3 regions of the Devosia sp. XK-2 genome follow, and region 3 is predicted to be linked to each of the others. Evidence: predicted binding sites of a transcription regulator. Region 3 holds the regulator's gene; each other region holds the start of a gene.
The links. Region 3 encodes LexA, which represses DNA repair genes until DNA is damaged. Its sites were predicted from a motif close to TGTTCNNNNTGTGTTCNG; they were not measured.

Region 1 (4,866 bases), 1.2 Mb from region 3:
TCCTCGTCCTCGCGACGATAAAAGCTCTCCGAGGTGGCGATCATGGGACCGATATTTGCTGGCATCGCCAGCTCCTCTTCCATCTCCCGCTCAAGGCTCAGGCCACTGGGCTCCCCCAATTCGATCCGCCCGCCTGGCAGCATGGTATAGCCGTCATCATCCTCGCGGCAGACCAGCACATGCCCATCCACGATGATGACCCCGGCTACACGGAAGTTGAAACGCTGCCCCTCGATGGGAAAACTGATCACATGCCGCGCGCTCATTCCCCGTCCTCCTCGAACAGGCTCGATTGCAGGCCTACAAAGCCCTGCGGCACGACCTTGTTGAGGTGCTGGAACGCAATCGCGGTCAACATGCGTCCGCGCGGCGTGCGCTGAATGAACCCCTGCTGCAGCAGATAGGGTTCGACGATTTCCTCGATGGCATCGCGCGGCTCGCTCAGGGCCGCCGCAATGGTCTCGATACCCACCGGCCCGCCATTATAGAAATCAGCAATGGTGTTGAGATAGCGCCGGTCGAGCTGATCGAGTCCCCGCGCATCCACATCGAGCCGCAACAGCGCCTTGTCGGCAATGGCCCGATTGACCTCGCTGGCGCCGTCCACCATGGCAAAATCGATCACCCGGCGCAAAAGCCGCCCGGCAATGCGCGGCGTCCCCCGAGAGCGGCGCGCAATCTCCATCGCCCCATCGGGCGCCATGGCCATGCCCAGCAGCCGCGCCCCCCGCGTCACGATCTGCACCAGTTCCTCGGGCGTATAGAAATTGAGCCGCACCGGAATGCCGAAGCGATCGCGCAGCGGCGTCGTCAAAAGGCCCGCGCGGGTTGTCGCACCAACCAATGTGAACTTGGCCAGGTCAATCCGCACTGACCGCGCCGCCGGACCCTCGCCGATGATCAGGTCAAGCTGAAAGTCCTCCATCGCCGGATAGAGCACTTCCTCGATAGCCGGGTTAAGCCGGTGAATTTCATCGATAAAGAGCACATCGCGCTCTTCGAGATTGGTCAACAGCGCCGCCAGGTCCCCGGCCTTGGCAATCACCGGGCCAGAAGTGGCGCGAAAACCCACGCCCAGTTCCTTGGCTATAATCTGCGCCAATGTCGTCTTGCCCAGCCCCGGCGGCCCCACGAACAGCACATGGTCCAGCGCCGCGCCACGCTTCTTGGCCGCCTCGATGAACACTTCCAGATTGGCCCGCGCATCGGCCTGCCCGACGAAATCGGCAAAACCGGAAGGCCGCAGCGAAACATCGAGATTATCGTCCCGGCCGCTTGATGCAGAAGTCAGATCGGTCAAACGCTCAATTCCCTAAGTCCCAGCCGGATCAGCTTCTCGGTCGGCGTGTCCTCGCCTTCCTTGGCCACGACGCGGGCCAGGGCAGACGATGCCTGAGCGCTCGAATAACCCAGATTGGTGAGCGCCGAAACCGCATCGCTGACATTGGAGCTGGCGACACCCTCGCCCAGCGCCGTCTGCAGGCCCAGCGTTCCCGCATCAATAGTCCCAATGGCCGGCACCTTGCCTTTGAGTTCGGTAACCACGCGCAAAGCCAGCTTCGGCCCCACGCCATTGGCACGGCCGATCATCGCCTTGTCCTGCAGGGCCACCGCACTCGAGAGTTCCGACGGCGACAGCACCGACAGGATCGCCAGCGCCACTCTCGCGCCAACCCCCTGCACGCTGGTCAGCAGCAGGAACCAGCTCTTTTCCGCCTCATTGGCAAAGCCATAGAGCTTGATGAAATCCTCGCGCACCACGGTCTCGACGAAGACCACCGCCGGCTCGCCCACCCGCGGCAGCGCCTGCAGCGTCCGCCCCGAACAGAACACCTCGTAGCAAACGCCGCCGCAATCGATCAGCGCATGATCATCGCCGAAACTGTCCACCAGCCCCTTGAGCTTGCCGATCATGCCAGAGCTCCCATGCGGCGCGCCGAAACCCGATGATGCGCATGGCAGATGGCAACCGCCAGCGCATCGGCTGCGTCGGCGCCCTTGATCACCGCCGCCGGCAGCAGCGTCTTGACCATCAGCGCCACCTGGTTCTTCTCGGCATGGCCGGTGCCGACCACCGATTTCTTGACCAGATTGGTTGCATATTCGGCCACCACCAGCCCGCGCAGCGCCGGTACCACCAGCGTCACCCCGCGCGCCTGGCCCAGGATCAGCGCCGAGCGTGGACCGGAATTGACGAAAGTTTCTTCCACAGCCGCCTCATCGGGCCGGTGCTGATCCAGCACTGCGCCCAGCGCCTCGGCCAGGTTCGCCAGCCGGTCGGCCAGCGCACCCTCGATCGGCGGGGTCAGCGTTCCACCGGCCACATAGCTCAGCCGGTTGTCCACAGCCTCGATAATGCCCCAGCCGCAACGCCGCAGCCCCGGATCGATTCCGATGATTCGTACAGCTCTCGTCATGGTTTTCCTTGTAGTGGGAAGACCCGACCATACCAAGCCCGAAGTGAACAAATAGGCAACAAAATTTGCCCGTTACAATGCGCCTTAAAGTTTTACCAAACAGGCAAACTTTGCATTCACGAACCAGCCGTTAGCGTCCCGGCGGACGTAGGGACAAATGGGGTAGAAATGTCTGGAGCGATTATCCGGCTCGCCGGGAACACCTGCCTGGGCATGGCCATACCAAACGCTTCGCATGCCGGTCATTTTCGCCGGCAGGAAGGCGGCATGTCGAGCTGATGCCGTGCCGCAACCCGACTGTCCCCGCATTGTCCAGCGTCGGACGGTGGACACTTATGGGCACGCTCTCATGCGTGCTGCTGTCCATCGCCTTCACCACGGTCGCCTTTAACGATTTGCGCGGCGATCTCGCCTGGCGTCTGCTGGCCGGCGCAACGGCTCTGCCGATCCTTATCGGAGCGCCGCTCTTTTTCTTTTGCAGCTTGCGTCTGCGCAGCCTGGCCATTGCCAATATGCGCCTGGATCGCGTCGCGCGCACCGATGGTCTGACTGCCTGTCTCAATCGTAGCGCCTTTGCCGACCGGGTCGGACATTGGCTGCAGAGCGCCAGTTCGTCCGCAATCGGCGCCCTGCTGATGATCGACGCGGATAATTTCAAGGCCATCAACGACCTTTACGGCCACGACAATGGCGATCATGCCCTGACCATCATCGCCCGCGCCATTCGCTCCGTCCTGCGCCGCGGCGACTTTGTGGGCCGCATGGGCGGGGAGGAATTTGCTGTCTTCCTGCCTGGGGTAACCGAGCAGCAGGCCCAGATTGTCGCCGAGCGCATCCGCCTGTCGGTCGCCGCCGCCTATTTCGCCCCCGACGGGCAGGTCCATCCCCTTTCCGTCAGCATTGGCGGCGCCGCCTTTTCACGGCCCGCCTCCTTTGCCCAGCTCTTCCGTATCGCCGACCAGCACCTCTATGGCGCCAAACGCGCCGGGCGCAACGCCACCGCCCTGGCCGATATCGACGATCACCCCGTCATCGCCCTCAGGCGCAGTGCATAAATAAAGAGTGGCACCGACATCAGGCCTTCTCGGCAATCCAGTCCATTATGCTGACCGCCGCTTCATCCGACATAAGCCTCGTCACGTCGAGACGTAGCAGATGCGGCGCATCGGCGCCCAGCAATGACTTTGCCTCGGCATGGTTTCGGCGCGCCATTTCCCCATCCCTGGGCTTTCGTTTGGCGCCCCGCCCTTCCGCTTGAATGCGGCGCATATTCTCATCGAGGTCACAATGCAGGTGCACGACATAAAGCGGGGCACGATCTCGCCCGAGAGCCTCGATCCGGCGCCACTCGGCGGTGCCCCATTCGCTGTCACCCGCCAAAACGGTGGTAATGATCACCGGAACATCGGCCGGCAGGTCGCGAATGAGATCGTGCGCGATGGCCTCGACTTTCTCGACCGTCGCCACAAAAGCGGGCGACCTGAACTCCGTCAGGGCAAAGGCGACGTTATAGACCGTGTGGATATCGAGAAGACGACCCGCGACGCGTGCGGCCAGCTCTTGCCCGATGGTGAGCTTGCCCACACCCGGATAGCCATTGAGTACAATGAGCATTGCTGGCTCTCCTCCATGATGAGGGGAGACTGACCCAGGACATCGGCCCACGACAAGCCGTAATGCGCGCCGCCCCAACTAGTGGGACGGCGCGGCTGAAGAATGCTCAGCCCTCCAGCTTGGCGGCGTCTTCCTCGCTCATGTCGAAGTTCGAATAGACGTTCTGCACGTCATCGTCTTCCTCGAGCGTATTGATAAGCTTCATCAGCGTCGCGCCTTTTTCGGCGTCGATGGGTGTCTGGTTCTGTGGCTTCCAGATCGCCTTGACCGATTCAGCTTCCCCCAGCACCGCCTCGAGCGCCGCCGACACTTCGGCCATGGTCTCGAATGTGGTGTAGATATAGTGGCCGTCCTCGTCGCTCTCGACATCGTCGGCGCCAGCCTCGATGGCCGCTTCCATCACCTTGTCTTCCGAGCCCACCGAGGCCGGATAGGTGATCTCGCCAACGCGGTCGAACATGAAGCCGACCGAGCCGGTTTCACCCAGCGCGCCACCATTCTTGGAAAAATAGGACCGCACATTCGAGGCAGTGCGATTGCGATTGTCGGTCAGCGCTTCAACGATAACGGCCACGCCCCCCGGGCCATAGCCTTCATAGCGGATCTCATCATAGTTCTCGCTATCGGCGCCCGATGCCTTCTTGATGGCGCGGTCGATATTGTCCTTGGGCATGGATTGGGCGCGGGCATTGGCCACGGCCAGGCGCAGGCGGGCATTAAAGGCCGGGTCGGGCTGGCCCATCTTGGCCGCCACGGTGATTTCGCGGGCCAGCTTGGAGAAGATTTTCGAACGGATCGCGTCCGACTTGCCCTTGCGGTGCATGATGTTTTTGGC
Region 2 (4,866 bases), 1.1 Mb from region 3:
AGCCGGCGCCATGGCGCCGCAGCGCTTGCGATCGGCGGCGTCCAGCGCCGCGCGAAAATCGTCCGGGCTCCACTTGCCTTCCCCCACCAGTTTGAGCGAACCCACCATGGACCGCACCTGGTGGTGCAGAAAGCTTCGCGCGCTGGCGCTAATGGCGATAATTTCGCCATCCCCCGTCACCTCGAACGCATCCAGCGTCCGGATCGGCGAATTGGCCTGGCATTCCGATGACCGGAAAGTGGTAAAGTCGTGCTGGCCCAAAATGCGCTGGGCAGCCTCATGCATCTTGCTCGCGTCCAGCTTGACCGGCACATGCCACACCTGGTTGCGCTCGATCGCCGCCGGTGCTCGCCGGTTGAGAATGCGATATTCGTAATGCCGGGCCGTGGCCGAAAACCGCGCCTCGAATGTTTCGGGAACGGCCTCGGCCTCCACGATCACCACCGGATAAGGTTTGAGGTGATAGTTCAGCGCCTCGCGGATGCGAAACGGGTCCCATTCTTTGCCAAGATCGAAATGCGCAACCTGGCCCAGCGCATGCACGCCGGCATCGGTGCGCCCCGCCGCCTGCGTGGTCACGGTCTCGCCGGAAAAGCGCCCGATAGCCTCTTCAAGCGCCTGCTGCACACTCATCCGGTCCGCCTGCCGCTGCCAACCGCAGAAGGGGGTTCCGTCATATTCGATGGTGAGCTTATAGCGTGGCATCTACCTCACCTCCCCCTTGCGGGGAGGGGGCGGGGTTCAGGCGGACCAGCAAGGCTGCGGCATTGGAGGGAACCCACCGAGTACGTAAAAGGCATCGTTCGTCCTAACCTACAGCCTCCGGCAACGCCCCCGCACCGCGCAGGAATGTCGCCGCATCCATGGCGCCCTTGCCCTCGCGCTGCACTTGGGTCAGCCTTAACGCTCCGGTCCCGCAGGCAATGGTCAAGTCCTCCCCGATCAATGCGCCCGGTGCCCCCGTGCCATCAGCAAGGCTCGATCGCAGCGCCTTGATGCGCACCGGCTTACCCGCCAATTGCATCTCGAACCAGGCCCCAGGAAAAGGCGACAATCCGCGGATCAGATTGTGGACCTCTTCCGCGCCCTTTGAAAAATCGATCCGCGCCTCGGCCTTGTCGATCTTGGTCGCATAGGTTTCGCCACTTTCGGGCTGCGGGGTAAAATCGAGGCTCCCCCGTTCCAGCGCCGCCAGCGCCCGGCCCATCAGGTCGGCACCAACCAGCTTCATCTGGTCGTGCAATTCGCCCGCCGTCATGTCAGGGGTGATGGGAATGATCTCGGTCGGCCCCATGGCGCCGGTATCGAGCCCCTCATCCATTTTCATCACCACAATGCCGGTCTCTTTGTCCCCGGCCATAATGGCGCGCTGGATCGGCGCGGCGCCCCGCCAGCGCGGCAGCAGCGATCCGTGCAGGTTCAGGCATCCATGCTCAGGCGCATCGAGAACGGCCTTGGGCAGCAATAGCCCATAGGCCACCACCACCGCCACTTCGGCACCAAGCGCGGCAAATTGGGCCTGTTCGGTTTCACCCTTAAGCGAGCGCGGCGTGAAAACGGGAATGCCAAAAGCCTCTGCCGTTTCATGCACAGGGCTCCTGCGCTCGGCCTGACCGCGCCCCGCCGGCTTTGGCGCGCGCGTATAGACGGCCACCACCTCATGCCCGGCCGAGACGATCTCGGTCAGCGTCGGAACGGAAAAGTCCGGCGTACCCATGAAAACGACGCGCATTTGGGAGATTCCTCTTATTCCTCTCCCCATCGGGGAGAGGGTGGATCGCCCGGAGGGCGAGACGGGTGAGGGGGCGTTCGGCAACTCCCCTCATCCGGTGCGCAGCCTGCCCTCGGGCGCGACGCGGCCCGGGGGCGCCATCTTCTCCCCGATGGGGAGAAGAAAAATCAGCCAGCCGCCCGCTTGGCGGCCTTGTCGAATTTCTTGATCACGCGGTCGCGCTTCAGACGGCTGAGATAGTCGATATAGAGCACGCCATCGAGGTGATCGAGTTCGTGCTGGATGCAGACGGCCAGCTTGCCCTCGGCCTCCTTGGTGACCTCCTTGCCCTCGAGATCGGTATATTTCACCGTCACGTCATTGGGGCGCTCGACCTCGTAATAGAGTTCGGGAATGGAAAGGCATCCTTCCTCGGTCACCTGCATCTGCTCGCCGAAATGCGTGATCTCGGGATTGATCATCACCAGCGGAGCAGGGGGCTCGCCTTCGCCCGCCAGGTCCATCACTACAATGCGCTTCATCACCCCGATCTGGGGCGCGGCCAGGCCAATGCCCGGCGCATCATACATGGTGTCCAGCATATCCTTGGCCAGCGCCTTGATCTCGTCATCGACCTCGATGATCGGGTCGGCAACGGCGCGCAGGCGCGCGTCTGGAATGATGAGGATTGGGCGAACGGCCATGGCAAAAAGTCCGGCGAAGAATGGATTGTCTCCGATATGGCGATTTCCGGCCTCTGGGTCAACTGCGGGCCGGTTCAATCCACCATTCGCCTGGAACATTTTGCGAACAAAAGAATCGGGTTAAGGTGGACCAATGCGTGATCTCGATGCCGTTCTGTTCTCCCTGGGCTCTCTCCCAGTCACCACCGCCACGGCCATGCTGGCCGTCGGCGTGGTCATTATTGTCCTTCTGATCGTCTGGCTGGTTGTTTCGGCCCGGGCCGGCGCTGCGCGCGCCGAATTGCAGGCGCGTGAGGCGGCCGAAGGTCTGCGCGCCAATTTCCTTGAACAGATTGCCGGCCGCGATGCCCGCATTCGCGACCTTGAGGCTCAGGTCGAGCGCGAGCGGGAGCGCGCGGCCGATCTGCTTGATGCCGAGCGGGAAAAGTCCGGCGGCCTGCAATCCGAACTCGCAGCCATGCGCACCCGGCTCGACGAACAGGCGCGGCAGAACGAGGCCAATTTGAAGCGCTTCACCGAAGCCCGCCAGCAGATGACGGATGAGTTCAAATCCATCGCCGGCGACGTGCTGCGGTCCCATAGCGAGACCTTCACCAAGCAGAACCGCGAACAGGTCGATACCCTGCTCAAGCCCCTGCAGGACAAGATCACCGAGTTCCACAAGAACCTGGTGGAGGACCGCTCCGCCATGGGCGAGCGCATCCGCGCCCTGGCCGAGAGCAATCTGCAGATTACCACCGAGGCGCAGAACCTCACGCGGGCGCTAAAGGGCAATTCGCAGACCCAGGGCGCCTGGGGGGAAATGATCCTTTCCACCATTCTCGAACAATCCGGCCTGCGTGAGGGCGAGCAATATTTCACCCAGCAAAGCCATACCGGCGAGGACGGGCAGCGCGTCCGCACTGACGTTGAAATCCTCATGCCCAATGGCGACCGGCTGGTCATCGATTCCAAAGTGTCCCTCACGGCCTTTGAGGCTTTTGTGAACAGCCCCGAAGATGACCGCGATCAGCATTTGCGGGCCCACATCACCTCGGTGCGCGGCCATATCACCACGCTGGGCGACAAGACCTATCACCGCGCGGCCAAGTCGAGCCTCGACTATGTGATGATGTTCGTACCCATCGAGAGTGCTCTCGCCACGGCCATTCAGCACGATACCAAGCTGGTCGAGTTCGGCATGGGCAAGGGCGTCATGCTGACCACGCCGACCACCTTGATGACGGTGCTGCGCACCGTGCGCAATGTCTGGGACATCGAAAAGCGCCACCAGAATGCCGAGGAGATCGCCGAGCGCGCCGGCCAGCTTTTCGACAAGGTCGCTGGTTTTTTGGGCACCATGGACCAGGTCGGCGACGCGATCGACAAGTCCCAGCGCGCCTATGCCAAGGCCAGGGACCAGCTGACCTCCGGGCGCGGCAATGTGGTGCGCCAGGTCGAAATGCTGCGTGAACTGGGTGCCAAATCCAATAAGCCCATCCCGCCGGGCTGGGAAAGTTCCGCCGATGAAACGCCGGCCCTGCGTCTGGTCAAGGACGAGCCGGGCGATCTCAATTGAAATCGATCCCGTGATCGAACTCTCGCGGCCTTGCTGCGTTTCCCCATTGTGTAACTGCATAAGGGAGGCCCGTCATGGTGCAGAACCACGATCATCCAGGGAGCCTCGTGCCCCAGGAAACCAGCTTCGACAATGCCGACACGCCCGGCATCGCCCAGCCCTATAGCCAAAGTGAAATCGAGGACCTGCTCTATGGCAATGACCGGCCCGCGCGGGACCGCCTCGATCGCCTATGGGAAATGCGTCACGAAGCTGCCGAGCGCGAAAGCGGTGATTTTGGCGGTCAGGACCCCGCCTATATGCTCGAGGAACTGGACCGCGCGATCGCCGAGTTGCAGCGCGACCTCGAAAATACCGACGAGACCGGCAATATCGACGCGTCCATGTCTGCCGATCCGGCTGACCATCTCGATGCGCTTTCACCCGACGATACCGATGCGCGCGATGTGCTGATCGGCGAGGATGAATTCTACGAAGAAGATGAGGACGGACCGGTCGACGACGACCATGTCTGGCACGGCAGCGAGGAGTTCGACCCGCATCTGCATTGAGCGTCTGTAGGAAGTGCAGGGGCCGGCTGTCACCCCACCCTCGTTCCCTCCCCATCAAGGGGAGGGATGCGCAGGGCCGCAGCTTCAATGTTCATCGTCTCCCTCCCCGTTGTGGGGAGGGATCAAGGGTGGGGGCTGCCCAACTATTCCCTAAATCTCGGTTCGTGCCTTGAGCGCCTGGCTCAGCGTCCCCTCGTCGAGATAGTCCAGTTCGCCGCCCACCGGCACGCCATGGGCCAGCCGCGTGACCTTGATCCCGCTGCCCGCCAGCCGGTCGGTAATGTAATGCGCCGTGGTCTGGCCCTCCACCGTGGCATTCATCGCCAGTACGATTTCCGCATA
Region 3 (4,866 bases):
GCTGGCGGGCGCGGCCTGTCTCTCGGTGCTCACCGATCGTCCGAGTTTTCAGGGCTCACCGAGCTATCTGATCGAGGCGAGAGCCGCGACACGCCTGCCGGTCCTGCGCAAGGACTTCCTGTTCGAAACCTATCAGGTGGCCGAGGCTCGCTCCTGGGGCGCCGACTGCATTCTGGTCATCCTGGCTGCCGTGGGCGATGACGTGGCGCGCTACCTGCTCGATGCCGCCGAGGAGTGGGGCATGGACGCGCTGGTGGAAGTGCATGACCAGCTTGAACTCGACCGTGCATTGGCGCTGGGAGCGAAATTCATCGGTGTCAACAATCGCAACCTGCGCACCTTCGAAACCACGCTGGAAACCACGGTCAATCTGGCCGCCGGCGTGCCGTCTGATGTGCTGCTGGTCAGCGAAAGCGGCATTGTTACCCATGAGCATGTCAAAATGCTCGATGAGCGTTGCAATGTCGGCACATTCCTTGTGGGCGAGAGCTTGATGCGCCAGGACGATGTCGTCGCGGCCACCCGAGCGCTCCTCATGGGCGCGCCGGAAACGGTGCGCTGATGAGCAAGGGGCTCACCCATCTCAACGAAAAGGGCGAGGCCCATATTGTTGATATTGGTGACAAGGCGGTTACGCGACGCCGCGCCGTGGCGCAGGCCATATTGAGCGGCGAGGCCGGGACCATTGCCGCCATTCTTGGTGGTGGCCTCAAAAAAGGCGACGCGCTGGCCGTGGCCCGCATTGCCGGCATCATGGCCGCCAAGAAAACTGCCGAATTGATCCCGCTTTGCCATCCGATCCCGCTGACCAAGGTCAGCGTCGATATCGAGGCCGACAGCGAGACCAGCATCCGCATTCGGGCGGCCGCCGAGACGACCGGCCAGACCGGGGTAGAGATGGAGGCGTTGACCGCCGCTTCGACTGCCGCCCTAACGCTCTATGACATGGCCAAGGCCATCGACCGGGCCATGGTCATCTCCGATCTCTGCCTTGTCGAAAAATCCGGCGGCAAGTCCGGCGACTTTGTGCGGACGCCATGAGCCTCTTGCCGGTCGACGAGGCCTTGAAGGCCATTCTGGCGCGAGTGCCTGCCCCCGCCGGTGAAATCGTCACATTGAGCGCGGCCGCTGGGCGGGTCCTTTACGCCCCCGTCATTGCCGATCACGACCAGCCCCCTTTCGACGCCAGCGCCATGGACGGCTATGCCATGAGGGCAGCGGACGTTGCGGAGGATATTTGGCTCGACGTCATCGGTACGTCACAGGCCGGCGCCGGTTTTCCGGGATCGGTCGGCCACAGACAGGCTGTCCGCATTTTCACCGGTGCGCCGGTTCCGCCGGGCGCGGATACGGTCATCATGCAGGAAGAAGCCGTCCGGGAAGGCGAAAAGGTCCGGTTCACGGCCCCTGCCCGGCTTGGTCACAGCATTCGTCCGAAGGGTAACGATTTTGCGACGGGTCAGGTGCTGATTGGCCCAGGAACATGCCTGACGCCGATGCAGATCGCTGTCGCTGCGGCGGCCAACAAAGCTGAACTCGTGGCGGCCAGGCGGCCGCGCATCGCGCTGATGGCGACTGGCGACGAACTGGTCTTGCCCGGCAACCCGCTCGGCCCGGACCAGATCGTGGCCTCCAACAGTTTTGGCCTCACCGCCATGCTGGCGCCCTATGCCAGCACCATCCGCGATCATGGCATCATTCCGGACGACGCAGCGTCTTTGCGCGAACGGCTGTCGAAAGCCTTTGCGGAAGAGCCCGATGTCCTGATTACGACGGGTGGCGCTTCGGTGGGCGAGCATGATCTCGTCCAGGATGTGCTCAAGGAGCTGGGCGTTACCCTCGACTTCTGGCGCATCAATATGCGGCCGGGCAAGCCGCTGATGTTCGGTACGAGCGGCAAAACTCTGGTCTTCGGCCTGCCCGGCAATCCGGTTTCGGCCATGGTGACCGCCCTTGTCTTCATAAAGCCTGCCCTGCGCGCCTGGCTTGGCGCACCGGCCCCCCTGACCTGGCATTTGCCGTTGGCCGCCGCCACACCCCCGAATACGGCCCGCCGCCACTTCATGCGCGCCCGGCTGCTGCAGAGAGAGTACGGTCCCATGGCGGAACCCATCAGCCAGACCGATAGTGGACACACATCGTCTCTTGCGGCCGCGGACCTCCTGATCGTGCAGCCCGAGCTGGATCCCGGGCGACCGGCCGGCGCCCTGGTCGAGGCCCTCCCCATCGACGCCTTCTGATTCCTGTCAGTTTGTTCAGAACCCCTTCATTAACGGGGTCCTGGCCTCCGGCCGGAGCTATTGCAGAACATAAATGGAACATGTATGGTCGTTCCGTCTATGTTCCGATTCTGGGGTTGTGGGGCCAATGCTGACACGCAAACAACACGAGCTGCTGATGTTCATCCACGAAAGGATGAAGGAGAGCGGCATTCCCCCGAGCTTTGACGAGATGAAGGATGCCCTTGATCTCGCATCGAAATCTGGCATCCACCGGCTGATCACGGCGCTTGAAGAGCGCGGCTTCATCCGCCGCCTGCCCAACCGGGCCCGGGCGCTGGAAGTGGTCAAGCTCCCAGATTCCATGAACCCGTCGCTGGGTGGGCGCAAGGCACGCTTCGAGCCCTCCGTTATAGAGGGCAATCTGGGCAAGGTCGCCTCGCCGCCCCGAAATAACCCTGGTGGATCAGACGATTACGCCCGTCCAGTATCCATTCCGGTCATGGGCCGCATCGCGGCCGGTACACCCATCGAGGCCATTCAGACCCACTCCCATACGATCGCTGTGCCACCCGAGATGCTGGGCGCCGGCGAGCACTATGCCCTTGAAGTGCGTGGTGATTCCATGATCGAGGCCGGCATTTTCGATGGCGATACCGTGCTCATCAAGAAGCAGGAACATGCGTCAACCGGCGAGATCATTGTCGCATTGGTCGATGACGAAGAAGCGACCCTAAAGCGCCTACGCCGCAAGGGCGATACGGTGGCGCTGGAAGCCGCCAATCCGGCCTATGAAACCCGCATTTTCCCGCCGGACCGGGTCAAGGTGCAGGGCCGGCTTGTGGGCCTGATGCGGAAGTATTGAGATGGGTTTCACCTCGCCACAGGCCGCAATGGCCTTCTATGGCGAGGTGATCAACGAGCATCGCTTCGATGCCCTGCTGCCGATGCTGTCGAAGGACGTCGTGTTCTGGTTCAGTTCAGGGTCGCATTGCGGTGTTGATGCGGCGCGTCGGGCCTTTGAGAAGACCTGGCGGCGCATTGCCGATGAATTCTACTGGATTGAAGACCTTAGCTGGCTCTGCCAGGGCGATGGCTCGGCGGCCTGTCTATATCGGTTCGGCTGGCGCGGCCTTGTTGACGGGAAGCTGACGCAGGGCGGCGGACGAGGCACGAGCGTTTTGCGGCTGGAGCCTGATGGCTGGAAGGTCGTGCATGAGCATCTGAGCGCCGAGCCCGTCGATGCTGGTTGAAAAGGTTTGCCCCTATGTGCTGAGAGGGCCGAGGGACAGTCTCGAGATATTGGCTTTCAAACACCCGCTGGCTGGCTGTCAGCTCGTCAAGGGGACGCTTGAGCCAGGCGAGCGCGTAGTAGACGGCGCGCTTCGGGAACTGGCTGAAGAGGCCGGTTTGGTTGGCACCGTTGGAAGCGGCGTGAGTTGGTCGAGCCTGAATATTGCGGATGGGCAGCTCTGGCATTTCGTGCCGGTCGATGTGCCGCCCCAGCCCGATCACTTCGCGTTTTTCTGCGCCGACGACGGCGGACATCGCTTCGCTTTTCGCTGGTGGCCGCTGAGGGATGGTCCTGGTCCGGATTGGCACGAGATCTATAGGCGCGCGCTCAATGAGATCCGTGCCCGCCAGCCATGAGAAAAGGTCCGCCAAGGCGGCGGACCTTTGGTAGTTTCGTGCGGGGCACCTATAGCATTTTACATTCAGATTGACGCCCCGCTATCGCCCCTCCCCTCAAGGCGACGGGCCCGATAGTTCGCTCGCGGTGAATTAACCTAGTGATTGTCGCGCGGCACGCCCTCAGTCTGGGCAATACGCTGGTATTTCTCGGCCGGTTTGAGGATGGCGCCATCGCCCAACTGGCCCACGAGCCCGCGCTGGATTTCCTGCCAGGGCGTCTGGTGCCTGGGGAATTTGTAGCCGCCATCGGCCTCGAGCGCAGCGCGGCGGCTCGCGATTTCCTCATTGGAGATCAGGATATTCGCTTCGCCCTTGTTGAGATCGATGCGCACCCGGTCGCCCGTCTTGAGAATAGCGAGATTGCCTCCGGCGGCGGCTTCGGGGGACGCGTTGAGAATCGAGGGCGAGCCCGATGTGCCGGACTGACGACCGTCGCCAATGCAAGCGAGCGAGGAAACACCCTTCTTGATGAGATAAGCAGGCGGACGCATGTTCACCACTTCCGCTGCGCCCGGATAGCCTACAGGCCCAGCGCCACGCATGAACAGCAGCGTGTGCTCGTCGATGTCGAGCGCCGGGTCATCAATGCGATGGTGGTAGTCCTCGGGGCCGTCAAAGACCACCGCCTTACCCTCGAACATATTGGGATGCGCCGGATCGGACAGATATCGTTCCTTGAATTCGGGGCTGATAACGCTGGTCTTCATGATCGCATTGTCGAACAGGTTGCCGCGCAGCACCAGGAACCCGGCCTCGGCTTTGAGCGGGTCGTTGAAGTGCCGGATGACCTTGTCGTCCTCGATGACGGTGGTTCGGCAGTTTTCGCCAATGGTCTTGCCGTTTACCGTCGGCGCGTTCTCGTGGATCAGGCCCTGCGTCATCAGCTCGTTGACGACGGCCGGCACACCACCGGCGTGGTAGTAGTCTTCGCCTAGATATTCGCCGGCCGGCTGCA

Region 1: the regulator LexA is predicted to act here: its motif matches at 2,461-2,478, upstream of ruvC (crossover junction endodeoxyribonuclease RuvC).
Region 2: the regulator LexA is predicted to act here: its motif matches at 2,507-2,524, upstream of rmuC (DNA recombination protein RmuC).

What each region holds. Positions count from the first base shown of each region.
Region 1 covers NZ_CP146608.1:2,860,391-2,865,256, forward strand. Annotated here, with positions in the region: gene V8Z65_RS14035 (NUDIX domain-containing protein) at 1-266, opposite strand, end outside; gene ruvB (Holliday junction branch migration DNA helicase RuvB) at 263-1,300, opposite strand; gene ruvA (Holliday junction branch migration protein RuvA) at 1,297-1,914, opposite strand; gene ruvC (crossover junction endodeoxyribonuclease RuvC) at 1,911-2,417, opposite strand; gene V8Z65_RS14055 (GGDEF domain-containing protein) at 2,753-3,472, shown strand; gene V8Z65_RS14060 (AAA family ATPase) at 3,492-4,031, opposite strand; gene V8Z65_RS14065 (YebC/PmpR family DNA-binding transcriptional regulator) at 4,138-4,866, opposite strand, start outside.
Region 2 covers NZ_CP146608.1:525,101-529,966, forward strand. Annotated here, with positions in the region: gene truA (tRNA pseudouridine(38-40) synthase TruA) at 1-705, opposite strand, end outside; gene fmt (methionyl-tRNA formyltransferase) at 809-1,732, opposite strand; gene def (peptide deformylase) at 1,900-2,415, opposite strand; gene rmuC (DNA recombination protein RmuC) at 2,549-3,973, shown strand; gene V8Z65_RS02490 (hypothetical protein) at 4,048-4,524, shown strand; gene recR (recombination mediator RecR) at 4,675-4,866, opposite strand, start outside.
Region 3 covers NZ_CP146608.1:1,646,002-1,650,867, reverse strand. Annotated here, with positions in the region: gene trpC (indole-3-glycerol phosphate synthase TrpC) at 1-562, shown strand, start outside; gene moaC (cyclic pyranopterin monophosphate synthase MoaC) at 562-1,041, shown strand; gene glp (gephyrin-like molybdotransferase Glp) at 1,038-2,240, shown strand; gene lexA (transcriptional repressor LexA) at 2,368-3,084, shown strand; gene V8Z65_RS07905 (nuclear transport factor 2 family protein) at 3,086-3,472, shown strand; gene V8Z65_RS07900 (NUDIX domain-containing protein) at 3,462-3,869, shown strand; gene V8Z65_RS07895 (IlvD/Edd family dehydratase) at 4,007-4,866, opposite strand, start outside.